One region of the Clostridium carnis genome, then DNA from elsewhere that is predicted to be linked to it. Evidence: riboswitches for the same ligand, from Rfam matches in the RefSeq annotation. Region 1 holds a riboswitch; each other region holds the start of a gene.
What was found. A riboswitch is a leader RNA that binds a small molecule or an ion and turns the genes downstream of it on or off. The one in region 1 is predicted to bind cyclic di-GMP.
Positions count from the first base shown of each region.

Region 1 (4,297 bases):
TATGGATGAAAAATTAATGATGATGATGAGAAGAATTAATCCATTAGCATTCAGTAATATATAAAATACAAAAGGAGAATAAAAAATGGCAGGAGTAGTATTAAAACATATACAAAAATCATATGAAAATGGTTTTAAAGCAGTTACAGATTTTAATTTAGATATTGAGGACAAGGAGTTTATAGTTTTTGTTGGACCATCAGGATGTGGTAAATCAACAACTTTAAGAATGATAGCTGGACTAGAAGAAATAACAGGTGGAGAATTATATATAGATAATAAGTTAGTAAATGATACTGCACCTAAAGATAGAGATATAGCAATGGTATTCCAAAACTATGCATTATATCCACATATGACAGTTTATGATAATATGGCATTTGGATTAAAATTAAGAAAAATGCCTAAACAAGAAATAGATGAAAAAGTTAGAGAAGCAGCTAAGGTACTTGATATAGAACATCTTTTAGACAGAAAGCCAAAGGCTTTATCAGGTGGTCAAAGACAAAGAGTTGCTATGGGAAGAGCTATAGTAAGAAATCCTAAAGTATTCTTAATGGATGAACCTTTATCAAACCTTGATGCTAAATTAAGAGTACAAATGAGAATAGAAATTTCTAAGTTATATAATAAATTAAATACAACATTTATATATGTAACTCATGACCAAACAGAAGCTATGACTTTAGGAACAAGAATAGTAGTAATGAAAGATGGGGTTATACAACAAGTAGCTTCACCGACTGAGATATATAATCATCCAGCAAATCTATTTGTTGCAGGATTTATAGGAAGTCCTCAAATGAATATGACATATGGAGAAACTTTAATTAAGGATAATAAGAATTATCTAAAGGTATTTGGAGAATTGCTAGAAATACCAGAAGATAAGGTTAAGATATTAAAAGAAAAGAATGCAGAAAAAATAGAAACTTTAGTTGGTATAAGACCTGAAAACATTATTCATGGAAAAGAAGCATTAGAAGCTTCAGGAGTTACTAGATTTAAAGGTGAAGTTGATATAATGGAAAATCTAGGGGCAGAAACTTATATCCATATTAAGAAAGATGGAGCTAATTTTATAATTAAGTCAAGATCTGGAGAAGGTTATAGAATTGGAGACGTTATAGAATTTGGATTTGATCAAAATAAGATACATGTATTTAATAAAGAAGATCAAGTTACAATATATTAAGATAGAGAAAAAATGCTAGGAATAACCTTAATGTCATTTTGTTAACGAAATGGCATTGGGATTTATCCTAGCTTTTTCTATTCATTAGAAAGTTATAGAAGTGGGTAAATTAAGGATAGCTTAATTGTGATTTTAAAACTAAAGATGTTTTTCAAAAGAATGAAATATAAAAGTTTAATTATAAATTAAATATAAATTATTAAAAAGATGAATTATTTAGGTTTAATTACCAATTTATTTGGTAAAACCTGCAAAAATATGTTGAAAGTTGACAAATTTCATGTAATAATACTATAGTATGAACAAAACCTATAATGTTAAATAGCACACTTATCGAAAGATAGGGTCGCAAAGCTATGAGTCTAAGGAAAATTTTATTTTTTATGATTGTCAGGCTGCCAAAGTATAGTTATAGATATAAGTCTATATTTTTTAAAATTTTGGTGTCTATATTATTTAGGCATTTTTTTATTTCTCTGAAATTTTCAGAGGTAAAAGTAAAGATTTAGTATGAAATTATTTATTTAGTAAGTATATAAAAAGGGATATATACTTAATTTTTTCTTATGTAAAATACTTTTGAGCTCTAGATAATGTATAGTTTAGTATTCCATTAGAGATAGCAATTATAAAGAGGCAGTAAAAATAAAAATCGTAAGGAGTAATAAATTGTAATGAAGGGAGGAAAAGGTTATTTTTTTACGATTTTAATAATCGCAATAATAGATGAGCAGAATAAATAATTTATTGAATGAAGTAGAAGAAATAATAAACAGAGGAATAACTGAGGATGGAGTAAGAGAGATTCTAGAAATATTAAAATGTCCTTTTCCCATAGAAATTTTAGAGGAAGCTAAGTTATATGGGGATTATTTGCCTAAAAATAAAGAGATATCATTTTCAAAAGAAAAAAGATATTTACATTTTTTATGGGATGTTTTAGATAAGTCACCAATGTGTCTTATAGCTAATTTTTCAATTCCTTTTAGAAGAATATTAGCAAAAAAATTATTTAAGTCTTGTGGTAGAAATCTTATAGTTGAAGAAAATGTACGTTTTAATGTACCAGATAATATTGAAATAGGTGATGATGTATTCTTAAATAGAGGAATATTTATAGATTCCAAAGGTGGATTGAAACTTGGGAATTCAGTAGTTGTTACTGAAGGTGTAACAATATTTACACATTCTCATTTAGAACATGATCATTCAATAAGAGGTTATAATCCTGTGATTTTAGAAGATTATTCTAAGGTATATTCAAATTCAACAATTTTACCTGGAGTAATAATTGGAAAACAATCTATAGTAGGTGCTTGTTCGTTAGTAGATAAAAATGTAGAAGAAAATTCTTTAGTAGCTGGAGTACCAGCTAAGAGAATAAGATGCAGAAAGAACTTTGATAGAAATGAACATGAGTTAAAGCATATATGGCTTACTGATGGAGATTTTCAAAAGATATAACTCACGACAAAATAAAATAATATTGTAGTAACGAATTAAGGGGTGACAAAATGAAAATATCTTTTAAATCTAAATTAATGGTAGTAATTTTACCATTAGTTATAGTTGGATTATTATCATTAACTGGAATAGCATATTTTAGTTTCAATAATATAATTGAAAAAGAATTAACACAAGCCATGTCAACAAGAACTTCAGAAGCTACTAACCATATTAATACTTGGTTAACGGGTAAGCTTGCAGAAGTTCAAGAAACTGTTAATAGTCCTATGGTAAAACGTGTTTTAGAAAAAAATCCAAGCTTAAATTTCGATGGAAATAGTGAATCTATAGCACTTATAGATGAACTTAATTTAGCACGTTGGAATTTTATTAAAAATACATATCCAGATCAATATGCGGCTTTACACATTGTAAATCCTTTAGAACAAAATGAATGGGGAAATCAAGATAATGCAGGTAAGTTAAAAGCACGTTATTATAATGTTCAAAAGGGAGCTTCAAGTACTTCTCCATGGGCTAAAGCAGGAGCAGCAGAAACTTTAGAAAGATTTGCAGCTAATGGTGGTGTTCCATATGATGTTATATTAAAACCATCATATTCAGAAGCTTATCACTCAAATATGGTATTAATGCTTGCATGGTTAAAAAATGAATCAGGAAAAACTATAGCAGGAGCAGCTGCAAGTTTAAAAATTGAGGCTATTCAAGAAATAGCTAGGAATATAAAGTATGGACAAAAGGGATACGGTATGCTAATTTCAGATGATGGAACATTTATAGTTCATCCAGATGAGAATTGGGCAATGAAAGAAAAGATTACTACTGTTAATGATTCTGAACTTACTGAACTTGGAGGGCTTATAGAAAAGAATAATCAAGGAGTATTCCGTTTTGGTACAGGTAAAGAAAAGAAAATAGCTTTTTATTCAAAAGCTCCAATAACAAATTGGACTGTAGTTAATGTAGTTTATGAAAGTGAATTATTTGATGAGTCTAATAAAATGTTAGCTATTATGTTAGCAATAGCTTCAGCAATTTCATTAATAGTAACAGCAACTATATACTTCGCATCAAGTTATCTTGTTAAACCATTAACTAAGCTTAGTAATTTTGCAGATACAGTATCTACTGGTGATTTAACAGGTGCTGTAGAGGTTAATTCAGAAGATGAAATTGGAAATTTAGCAAAAGCATTTAATAATACTGTTAAGGCATTAAGAGGATTATTAACTGATATTAATCAAGAGTCTAATAAAGTTAATACTTTATCAAAGGGACTAGCTAGATCTTGTGATGAATCTAGTAAAGCTACAGAAGAAGTTGCTAAAACAATTCAACACGTAGCAGAAAATACAACTCAACAAGCAGAACAAGTAGCTTTAGCTGTTGAAAAAACAGTAGAGATGCAAGAAGCAAGTAAAGCTGTTACTAGTAAGTGTAATTACATGCTTGAAACTGCAGAAGAATCACATAATATAAGTGCAGTTGCATTTAAAGCTGTTGATAAAGCAGTATATAGCATGAGGGTTATTGTTGAAAATAATGAAAAGAATTTAGAAGAAAGTAGAATATTACTTAATAAATCTTCTGAAATTGGTAAAATTATCGAAGTTATAACTAGTATAGCTGATCAAA
Region 1 is NZ_BAAHYS010000001.1:911,789-916,085, reverse strand. Features, by position in the region: gene ACYQ1T_RS04235 (DUF6106 family protein) at 1-64, shown strand, start outside; gene ACYQ1T_RS04230 (ABC transporter ATP-binding protein) at 86-1,195, shown strand; cyclic di-GMP riboswitch class I at 1,509-1,598, shown strand; gene ACYQ1T_RS04225 (acyltransferase) at 1,922-2,659, shown strand; gene ACYQ1T_RS04220 (methyl-accepting chemotaxis protein) at 2,710-4,297, shown strand, end outside.

Region 2 (4,297 bases), 370 kb from region 1:
AACCATAAGGCCCCTTTGTAAATACTCTTGATGTAAATTTTACATTATATAAATCATTTCTTGGATCTGGATCATTTTCTACAAATCCACTAAACTTTTGGAATTCATGCCACATCTTCTCCCAATCATTCATTGTATCTGCTACAGTTTTTCCTGATGACTTAATTTCCTTAATTCCTTGTAATGCTCCTGCTGCACTTGTAGTTATTGTATTATTTTCCGAAATTAACTCTGTAACATTATATAAAATATCCTCTCTTAATCCATTAGCAAAATCATTATCATTTATACTTATTTTTTTAGTATATTCCTCTAACTCTCTTTCATATTCAGCTGGATCAGTTTTCCCATGATAATAAACAGGGAATTTTGTTCCACCTACTAGTCTTACCTTTGGTGCATAAGCTTGATCACTTGGTAAAGCTGGATTATAAATATATATTACAGCTGGACTCATATTACTAAATTCTGGTGCTTTAATAGTATTTAAACCAGGCTTTAATGTATAAAATCTTCTCCAATCATTTTTATCATTTGCAAGTTGTCCTAACAATAATTGTGGCATAACACCTTTTTCATCAGCATCTACATATAGCTTAATTGTTTCTCCTGGTGTAACATATTTTCCAAAAGTATCTAAAGAATAGGATGCTCTTGTTATTTGATGCTCCCTTGCTTCCTTTGAAACATCTCCCCTTTGAGATGCAGTTAAAATTAAAGCATCTTCATATTTATTAGGATTATTATATAAATCCTTTGCTTCTTGAATTATATTAATATATTTACTAGCTAAGGGATGATTATTAACCTCTTTTTCGAAATTTTCCAACAATTCAATGTTGTTATATTTATCACTTAACTTAACGTGTGTTCCATCAACAAAGATATTATTAATATTATCTTCTACAATATCTTCTTTAAAAAACATAAATTCATTAGCACTTGACCATGAATCATAACTTTCATCAAATACAAATTTAAGTCTTTTAAATTCTGTTTTATTAAATTTAAATTCGTATAATCCACTACCTTTTGTTGCTTGTCCTTTTCCTACTAATTTAAAATCATTTTCATCATCTGTTAAAGATGAGTATATAGAGAATTTATTTGCAAATCCTTTATTACCTGCATCTTTTCTAGCTCCATATACAATTCTATTTATAGTTTCAACATTTTCAAAAGTTACAATCACTTCATTTGTAAATGCAGAACTATTTGGTCTTCCCGTTTCCCAATGAGTTGATAAATTTCCATCAAATGCTTTGTTTAGTGTACTACTTGCATACACTCCCCCATTATTTGAATAAGATTTTATACCTGTTACTTTAAATGCTTTTTCATAATCATTATAGTTTTCTAATGATGTCATATTAAATTGGTTTACAGATACGTTGTACTCTGATTTTGTTCCTTCTTCAACTTTATCTTTGGACACCTCCGAGTTTGTATCCATAGCAAATGCTATGTTTGTTGGAATAACACTGGTTGCTAAAGTAGCTACAATAGTTAAAGCTATTATTTTCCTTTTATTCATACACTTCCTCCTAAATATTTTTAATTTTTAAATAGAATTCAAATTAAAAAATTTCTCCGAAGTAAATATAAGTTTTTATTAATTGATTAATAAAAAAGGCTACTCAAAAAGAGCAGCCTAATAAATGCAATTAATTACAAAAAGACTTGCGACTCTTCGGTAACTGGCTAGCATAGTTTAAAACCTTAGCCCCTATAGCTTTGCGTCACTAGATTTCTCTAGCTTTGCCTTTAAAACTTTTTTTATTCTCATTAACTATTTGCCTATATTATATACCATAAAATTACATACATTATATATTTTTAACAAAATTCACACTTTATTTACAAATTATCAAAATTTTATATAATTTAATCTTAAGTCTTGATTTTTTTATTAAATTCTAATTTTCTATTCCTAAAATATAGTAATACATCAATTGATACCATAATTACATTTATAACATATAAAAATATTACATTATCATAATTATATATTAGTTTATTTAGTATTCCTGATAAATATCCTATTATTAAAATAATCATAAACATAACACTTTTTCCATTTGTTGATTTAGATATTAATGACTTATAAATTGAAAACGGCCATGCTAATCCAAAACATAATAACATAATTACTTCATATATACTCATATCTAATTACTATACTCTCCTTTTAAAGTAAATTGATCAAGTATATGCCCATCCATTTTTCTATGTAATTCATTTAAGTAAAACCCATTTTCTAAATCAAGTATAGTGGTGTTAGTATAAAGTAGTGGACACATTAAGTCGAACTAAGTAAAATTATATTTAGTTAAGAAAGGATGTGTCCATTATGGGAAGTGGCAAAAGGTATGATCAAGAATATAAAAATATGATAGTAGATTTATTTAAATCAGGAATGAGCTTAGCAGAGCTAAGTAGCGAATATGGCATTGCAAAATCAACAATCAACGGCTGGGTTAAAGATGTAAAAGAAGTTAAAATAGATGAAAATGAATCTATGACACTTAAAGAAGTAAAGGCTTTAAAAAAGGAAATGGCAAGGATTAAAGAGGAAAATGAAATATTAAAAAAAGCTATGGCCATATTTGCAACAAGAAATTAAATCAAGTAATACTATTTATAGATAATAATAAAAACAATCATGATATTAAGACTATGTGTACCGTTCTAGGCGTAGCCAGAAGTACATATTATAAATCTTTTGATAAAATTAAATCTTCAAGAGCAATAGAAAATGATGCATTAAAAGCAGCGATTACAAGGATATATAAAGCTAATAAAGGGATATATGGTGCTCCTAGGATTCATCATATACTTGGTACAGAAGGCTTTAATGTGTCAATAAAGAGAGTTCAAAGAAAAATGACTGAACTTGGTCTTTGTGCAATAACTGTAAAAAAATATAAGCCTCATTCAAATAAGAAAGTAGCAGAAGATTTAGAAAACGTTTTAAATAGAGATTTTGCAACTACTTCTATTAATGAAAAATGGGTTGGCGATATTACATATATTCATACTATCAAAGATGGTTGGTGCTATTTAGCTTCAGTTCTTGATTTACATTCAAAAAAAATAATTGGCTACGCCTTCGGTAAAAGAATGACTAATGATTTAGTTATTAAAGCTTTAAAAAATGCCTACTACAGCCAAAATCCAGATAAAAATAAAAATTTAATATTTCATACAGATTTAGGCTCTCAATATACTAGTAATGATTTAAAAGAGCTATGTATACAGTTTAATATTATACAATCATTTAGTAAAAAAGGTTGTCCATATGATAATGCTTGTATAGAATCTTTTCATTCTTCAATAAAGAAGGAAGAAATCTATAGAAATACATACCGTACCTTCGAAGAAGCCAATATAGCTATATTTAAATATATTGAAGGCTGGTATAACAGAAAAAGGCTACACTCTTCTATTAATTACATGACTCCAAATCAATGTGAATTATTAGCTAGAGGTGTAGCATAAAAAAAGTTTGACTTTTTGTGTCCAAGATATTGACGTAAGACCATAGTATCAATTGCATAAACATGAATTTCATAAATATGTGGTGAATCTAGGGGTGCCATTCCACCATAATATGTACAAATTTCTTTATCCTTTTCCCCCCCTTGAATACTAATCCAACTATTAACTCCTTGAACAAAATCAAATGATAACTGACTTTCATTTTCTTTTAATTCACCTCTAGTAATATTGGCTACAATCCAGTGTATCCAAGAAAATCCTCCACTAACAGGAATAGCATCTTTATCCTCTATAACTATGGCATAAGAAACCGTATTTTCTGGAGCATCTTCGATTTTTAAAGGAATCGAACATGTTGGTATTCCATGATCATTTACTATACCTCTTTTCCCATACTTATCATTAATAATTCCGTCTACTATTCCACTACTTGTTACTTTCATTAACTCATCTCCTTTATATTTTAAAAGTTATGGTTAAATCATATATCTACATTATTAATTGTTCAATTACTTACTTTTTTGTATGTATTTTCATTTTAATAAGCAAAGTTTTCTTAATTCTTCTTCTTTACCATCTTCTATCATATACTCTATACCTATTTTCTGAAATATCTCTAATGCAGAAAGAACTTCTTTTCCCCTAGATGTTAATGAATACTCAACCTTTAATGGATATCCTTCATATTCCTTTTTTTCAACTAACGAATATTTAATTAAATCTTTTAAATGTTGTAATAACATTTTTTCGGTTATTCCATTTATATCTTTTCTTAGCTTCGAAAGAGAAGTTGCTTCTA
Region 2 is NZ_BAAHYS010000001.1:543,824-548,120, forward strand. Features, by position in the region: gene ACYQ1T_RS02690 (NPCBM/NEW2 domain-containing protein) at 1-1,534, opposite strand, end outside; cyclic di-GMP riboswitch class I at 1,690-1,773, opposite strand; gene ACYQ1T_RS02695 (hypothetical protein) at 1,891-2,166, opposite strand; partial or broken gene ACYQ1T_RS02700 (IS3 family transposase) at 2,351-3,498, shown strand; gene ACYQ1T_RS02705 (YbhB/YbcL family Raf kinase inhibitor-like protein) at 3,465-3,941, opposite strand; gene ACYQ1T_RS02710 (winged helix-turn-helix transcriptional regulator) at 4,032-4,297, opposite strand, start outside.
Region 2: linked by a shared signal. The riboswitch ahead of ACYQ1T_RS02690 (NPCBM/NEW2 domain-containing protein) and the one ahead of ACYQ1T_RS04225 (acyltransferase) in region 1 are both predicted to bind cyclic di-GMP.

Region 3 (4,297 bases), 490 kb from region 1:
CTTAAATATATGATATATTAATTATATCATATATACGGAAAAATACGGAAGAACCAGCATTAACTTGACATTTATAATTCCCTTTTCATCACATAACTTTCTCAATATTACTCCTATATCAGTTTTTATTTTCCCATAAATTATTTGTCTTCTATACTTTGGTGCGAAAACTATATGATATTTACAGTTCCATTTACTATGTGCTAAATTACTATTATCTATATTGGATACCTCCTTGCATTATAGTTATGGTCGGTAAACCTACCATAATTTTACAATTGGTTTTTTTTATTTCTACTCACCGTTCGAAGCTTTCCAGAACCGCAGGTCTAACCTGTGGTATTCTAAATACAATAAAAAACCTCGACAACACATCTCTGTATTGTCGAGGTTTTCATGGTGGAGGCGACGGGTGTCGAACCCGTGTCCGAAAGCAGACCAGTTTGACTTTCTACGAGTGTAGTCTGTATATTAGAATTCGCTCCTTATGGCGCCTACAGACAGGCTCATAATTTGCTAGCTTCATAAATACCCCTTTAGCTCAAAGCTTTGCTAAACTTCGTTCCCCACTTCAATGACACCCGTTATCCAAGCCGTGGGAAGCCTGGGCGGATGAGTAGCTTATATTAAGCTGCTAATGCAAAATTGTCTTCTGCGTTTACATTTAGTGCATAACTGATTTACGAGGTGCCATGCTTGCCTCGACCCGCTTATCAAACCCATCTTACCCCCGTCGAAGCCAAAACGCCCCCAAGTTAAAATATAGGTTTAACGCAAATTTATTCAATTTTGTAATTTCTCTTGTGTAGTAATTATATATTATAAAATTTTTTCTGTCAACTTCTCAAACACTAGGAAATCCTTGAGAATTAAAGCTATTTCATCCTATTTTTTCTTACTTGAATTTTTCAAAAATATAGAAATAAAAAAGTAGATAATGAATTTGTAACTCTTAATTTACATATTCATATCTACTTTTTAATAGTTTTTAAATCTTCTATATTAGTTAGGTGTAATATAGAAGTATATGTATTTTTTACTTTCTTTTAACTAAAGATCTTATTGCATTTTCTAAACCTATAGTCATTGTATCAACTATTTTTTGAGTTGAACAACTTATATTAAGTATATATTTAGCATGTGTTAGTTGTTTTTCAACTTCTATAAAGCTCATTTGTGTATAATTTTCTTTTTTTAAACTTTCTGCTTTAGCTATTTGTTCTTCTAGCTTACTTTTATCTATTTTATATACTAATTGTGATATTATTATTGTAAATCCACGGTTTAAGTTAGCTACTTCTAAGGCTCCTACATTTATATCTTTATAAACTTCTGTTGATATTCTGAACATTTTTTCAAATGTATCCCAACTATTTTCTTCATACTCTTCTTTTATTTTAGTAGCTGCTACATTTAATAATAGCTTTAACTCCTTTTTCTCTTCTCTTTCAATTAATCCTTTAATTTTTAAATTTAACTCTTCATATACCTTATCAATTTCCACTTGTGATGATAGATTATTTTCTATTATAGCCATAGCTATATTTTTAATTTTTTCTAATTCTGTCCATGACTCTAAAGTATAGTTATAAATTATTAGTGACTTACTCCATGCTAATAACTTTTTAAGATTTGTATTATTTCCTATAACTAAACCTAAGTTTTCATCTTTCAATGATTCAGGTTTTATATCTTTGATTTGTTCTTTATTATTTTCATCCTCTAACATAGCTTTTACTTCTAATTTTATATTCATTTTTAATGCTTTACCTCCTGAAATTTATCTATAGATTTAGCAATAAATTTAATAAAAATAAAAAACTACCCTAGAGGGTAGTTGCTATCAAGAAGTACCTTTTTAAATTCAACTGATAACAAAAAGACATATACTGACTTTTTGGCAACTGGCTGGCATAGTTATCAACCTTAGCCCCTTTAGCTTTGCGTCTTTAGATTTCTCTAAATTTGCCTATTAAATTATATTTTATTATGCTAATAATCTATATTATAAGATAATAATACATTACAATATAATTCTTTAACAGTCCCTATTTTACAAATTATGGTCCCTATTTTATATTATTCTTTTAAATCTGCCGGAAACTTAATTCCAATTTGTAAGCGCGCTTCATCCATAATATCTATTACATCCTTTGAATTTTTCAAGGCTTTATCTAAATCTTCTTTACTATTTTCTTTAATTAATCTTATAAAATCTTCAACTTCATAACACATATTAGCTTCATTTTGCTTTATTGATAAATCTATTTTTTCACCAGTTCTTAAAATAAGCTCTATTTTGTTAAAGTTATTTATTTTTTCAATTATTATACTTCCATCTTCTCCTTGAATTTCTGATGGTAAATATGAATTACTAATTTTTGAGTATATTACAGTTGCATCCATATCATCATATCCAAATACAATACTACCTTCACCATCTACCCCTGACTTTAGCATAAGTCCTGTAGCTTTTATAGTATTGGGTTTACCAAATAAATTTACCATTGGTGCAATACAATAAACACCTATATCCATTAACCCACCATTAGAAAGTTCTGGCTTAAATGCATTTAATATTTCTCCTGCTTTATACTTATCATATCTTGAAGAATATTGACAAAAACTTGCAAAATATCTCCTTACTTTACCTATTTTATATAGATTATCTTTTATAACTTTAAAATTAGGAAGTGATGTTGTCTTCATAGCTTCCATTAAAACCATATTATTTTCTTTTGCTACATCTATCATTTTATTCACTTCATATGAATTAGAAGCAAAGGCTTTTTCACATAATACATGTTTTTTATTTTGTAAAAATAATATACTTTGTTCTGCATGCAATGCATTAGGAGAAGCTATATATACTGCATCAATTAAATTACTTTTTGCCATTTCCTCCAAATTAGTAAACACATTATATATTTCAAACTTTTCTGAAAATTCCTTTGCTCTTTCTTCAGTTCTTGAATAAACTGCTGATATTTTAACATTAGGCACCTCTCTAGCACCATTAATAAACCATTCAGTAATAAAATTAGTTCCTATTAGCCCAAACCTTATTTCTTTCATATAAATACCTCTCCTTTATCACAAAATTATTATTATAATATATTACTAATTATATCTTATTTAAGATTAACTTCTAACTATTTTATTTATATATTTTAATTTTATATTAATATTTTTTTATCGCTAATATTTAAAATTCTAATGCACATACTATTTTTATAATCATCTTAGAGGAGGAACTGCTATGAATTTAAGAAATAGAATATTTCCAAAAGTTCTTTTATCTCTTTTATACTTTTTATTACCCTCAATATTATTTATTAATCTTTTTAACTCAATTTCAAAAACAAAAAATATCCAAATGGTTCCTTCATATTTAGCTGAAGATAATCTAGAATTTGAAGAAACCTCTAATGTAGGTTCCTTTTTAACAGATGTTTCTGAAAATACATCTGATTCAATATTACCATTTATAAATGATTTATTTTCCACAAGAAACTCCTCTTTTTCAACTGGTAATGTTGAGAATTTATATAAGTACTATGATATTACTCAACTATATGGAAAATATTCTTTATCCCATGAATTCAAAAGAATATCTTATCTTAGAGATTGGGCAAGCGAAAGAGATGTTTCTTTTTCTAAAATAGAATCTTATCCTCATATTATTTCTTTAAAAAATAAAGATAACATTTATAAATTAACACTTCGTGAGGAATATAAATTTAGTTACTTTTATAATGATTTACCTAATATAAATAACGATTTTGGATTTTCTATTTTTCATACAATTGATCTTGAAAAACTTGGAAACTCTTACGCAATTATAAAAGATTATTATTTAGATTGTTTTCAAGAAGGCTTAAATGATTATAAATTTACACTAAAAGAAAAGGAGTTACCTATTACTAAGTTCAAAACATATGATATTAATTATAAATTTAAAAATAACTCATTAGAAAACAGTACTGATTATGATAGAAAATCAGCAGTTGAATATGCAAATAAATATTGTGGTATTTCTTTCGCAAATTCTACTGACTCTAGATATAACCCAAACTATTATACTTGTATTTCAAGTTGTGGTAACTGCACAAACTTTGTTTCCCAATGCTTATCTGATAATATAGCTGGTGGAAAGTTACCTCAAGATAATCTTTGGAATTATAATTATAATGAATCAAAAGGAGTTGTTGCTAGTGATGCTTGGGTTAGCTCAAGTAAGCTAGTTAATTACTTACTTGATAGTAAAAAAGGAAGTATTGTTTTAAGTGGTTCACTA
Region 3 is NZ_BAAHYS010000001.1:424,538-428,834, forward strand. Features, by position in the region: partial or broken gene ACYQ1T_RS02150 (transposase) at 76-222, opposite strand; RNA gene ssrA (transfer-messenger RNA) at 398-752, opposite strand; gene ACYQ1T_RS02160 (hypothetical protein) at 1,037-1,756, opposite strand; cyclic di-GMP riboswitch class I at 1,897-1,980, opposite strand; gene ACYQ1T_RS02165 (Gfo/Idh/MocA family protein) at 2,080-3,075, opposite strand; gene ACYQ1T_RS02170 (amidase domain-containing protein) at 3,260-4,297, shown strand, end outside.
Region 3: linked by a shared signal. The riboswitch ahead of ACYQ1T_RS02160 (hypothetical protein) and the one ahead of ACYQ1T_RS04225 (acyltransferase) in region 1 are both predicted to bind cyclic di-GMP.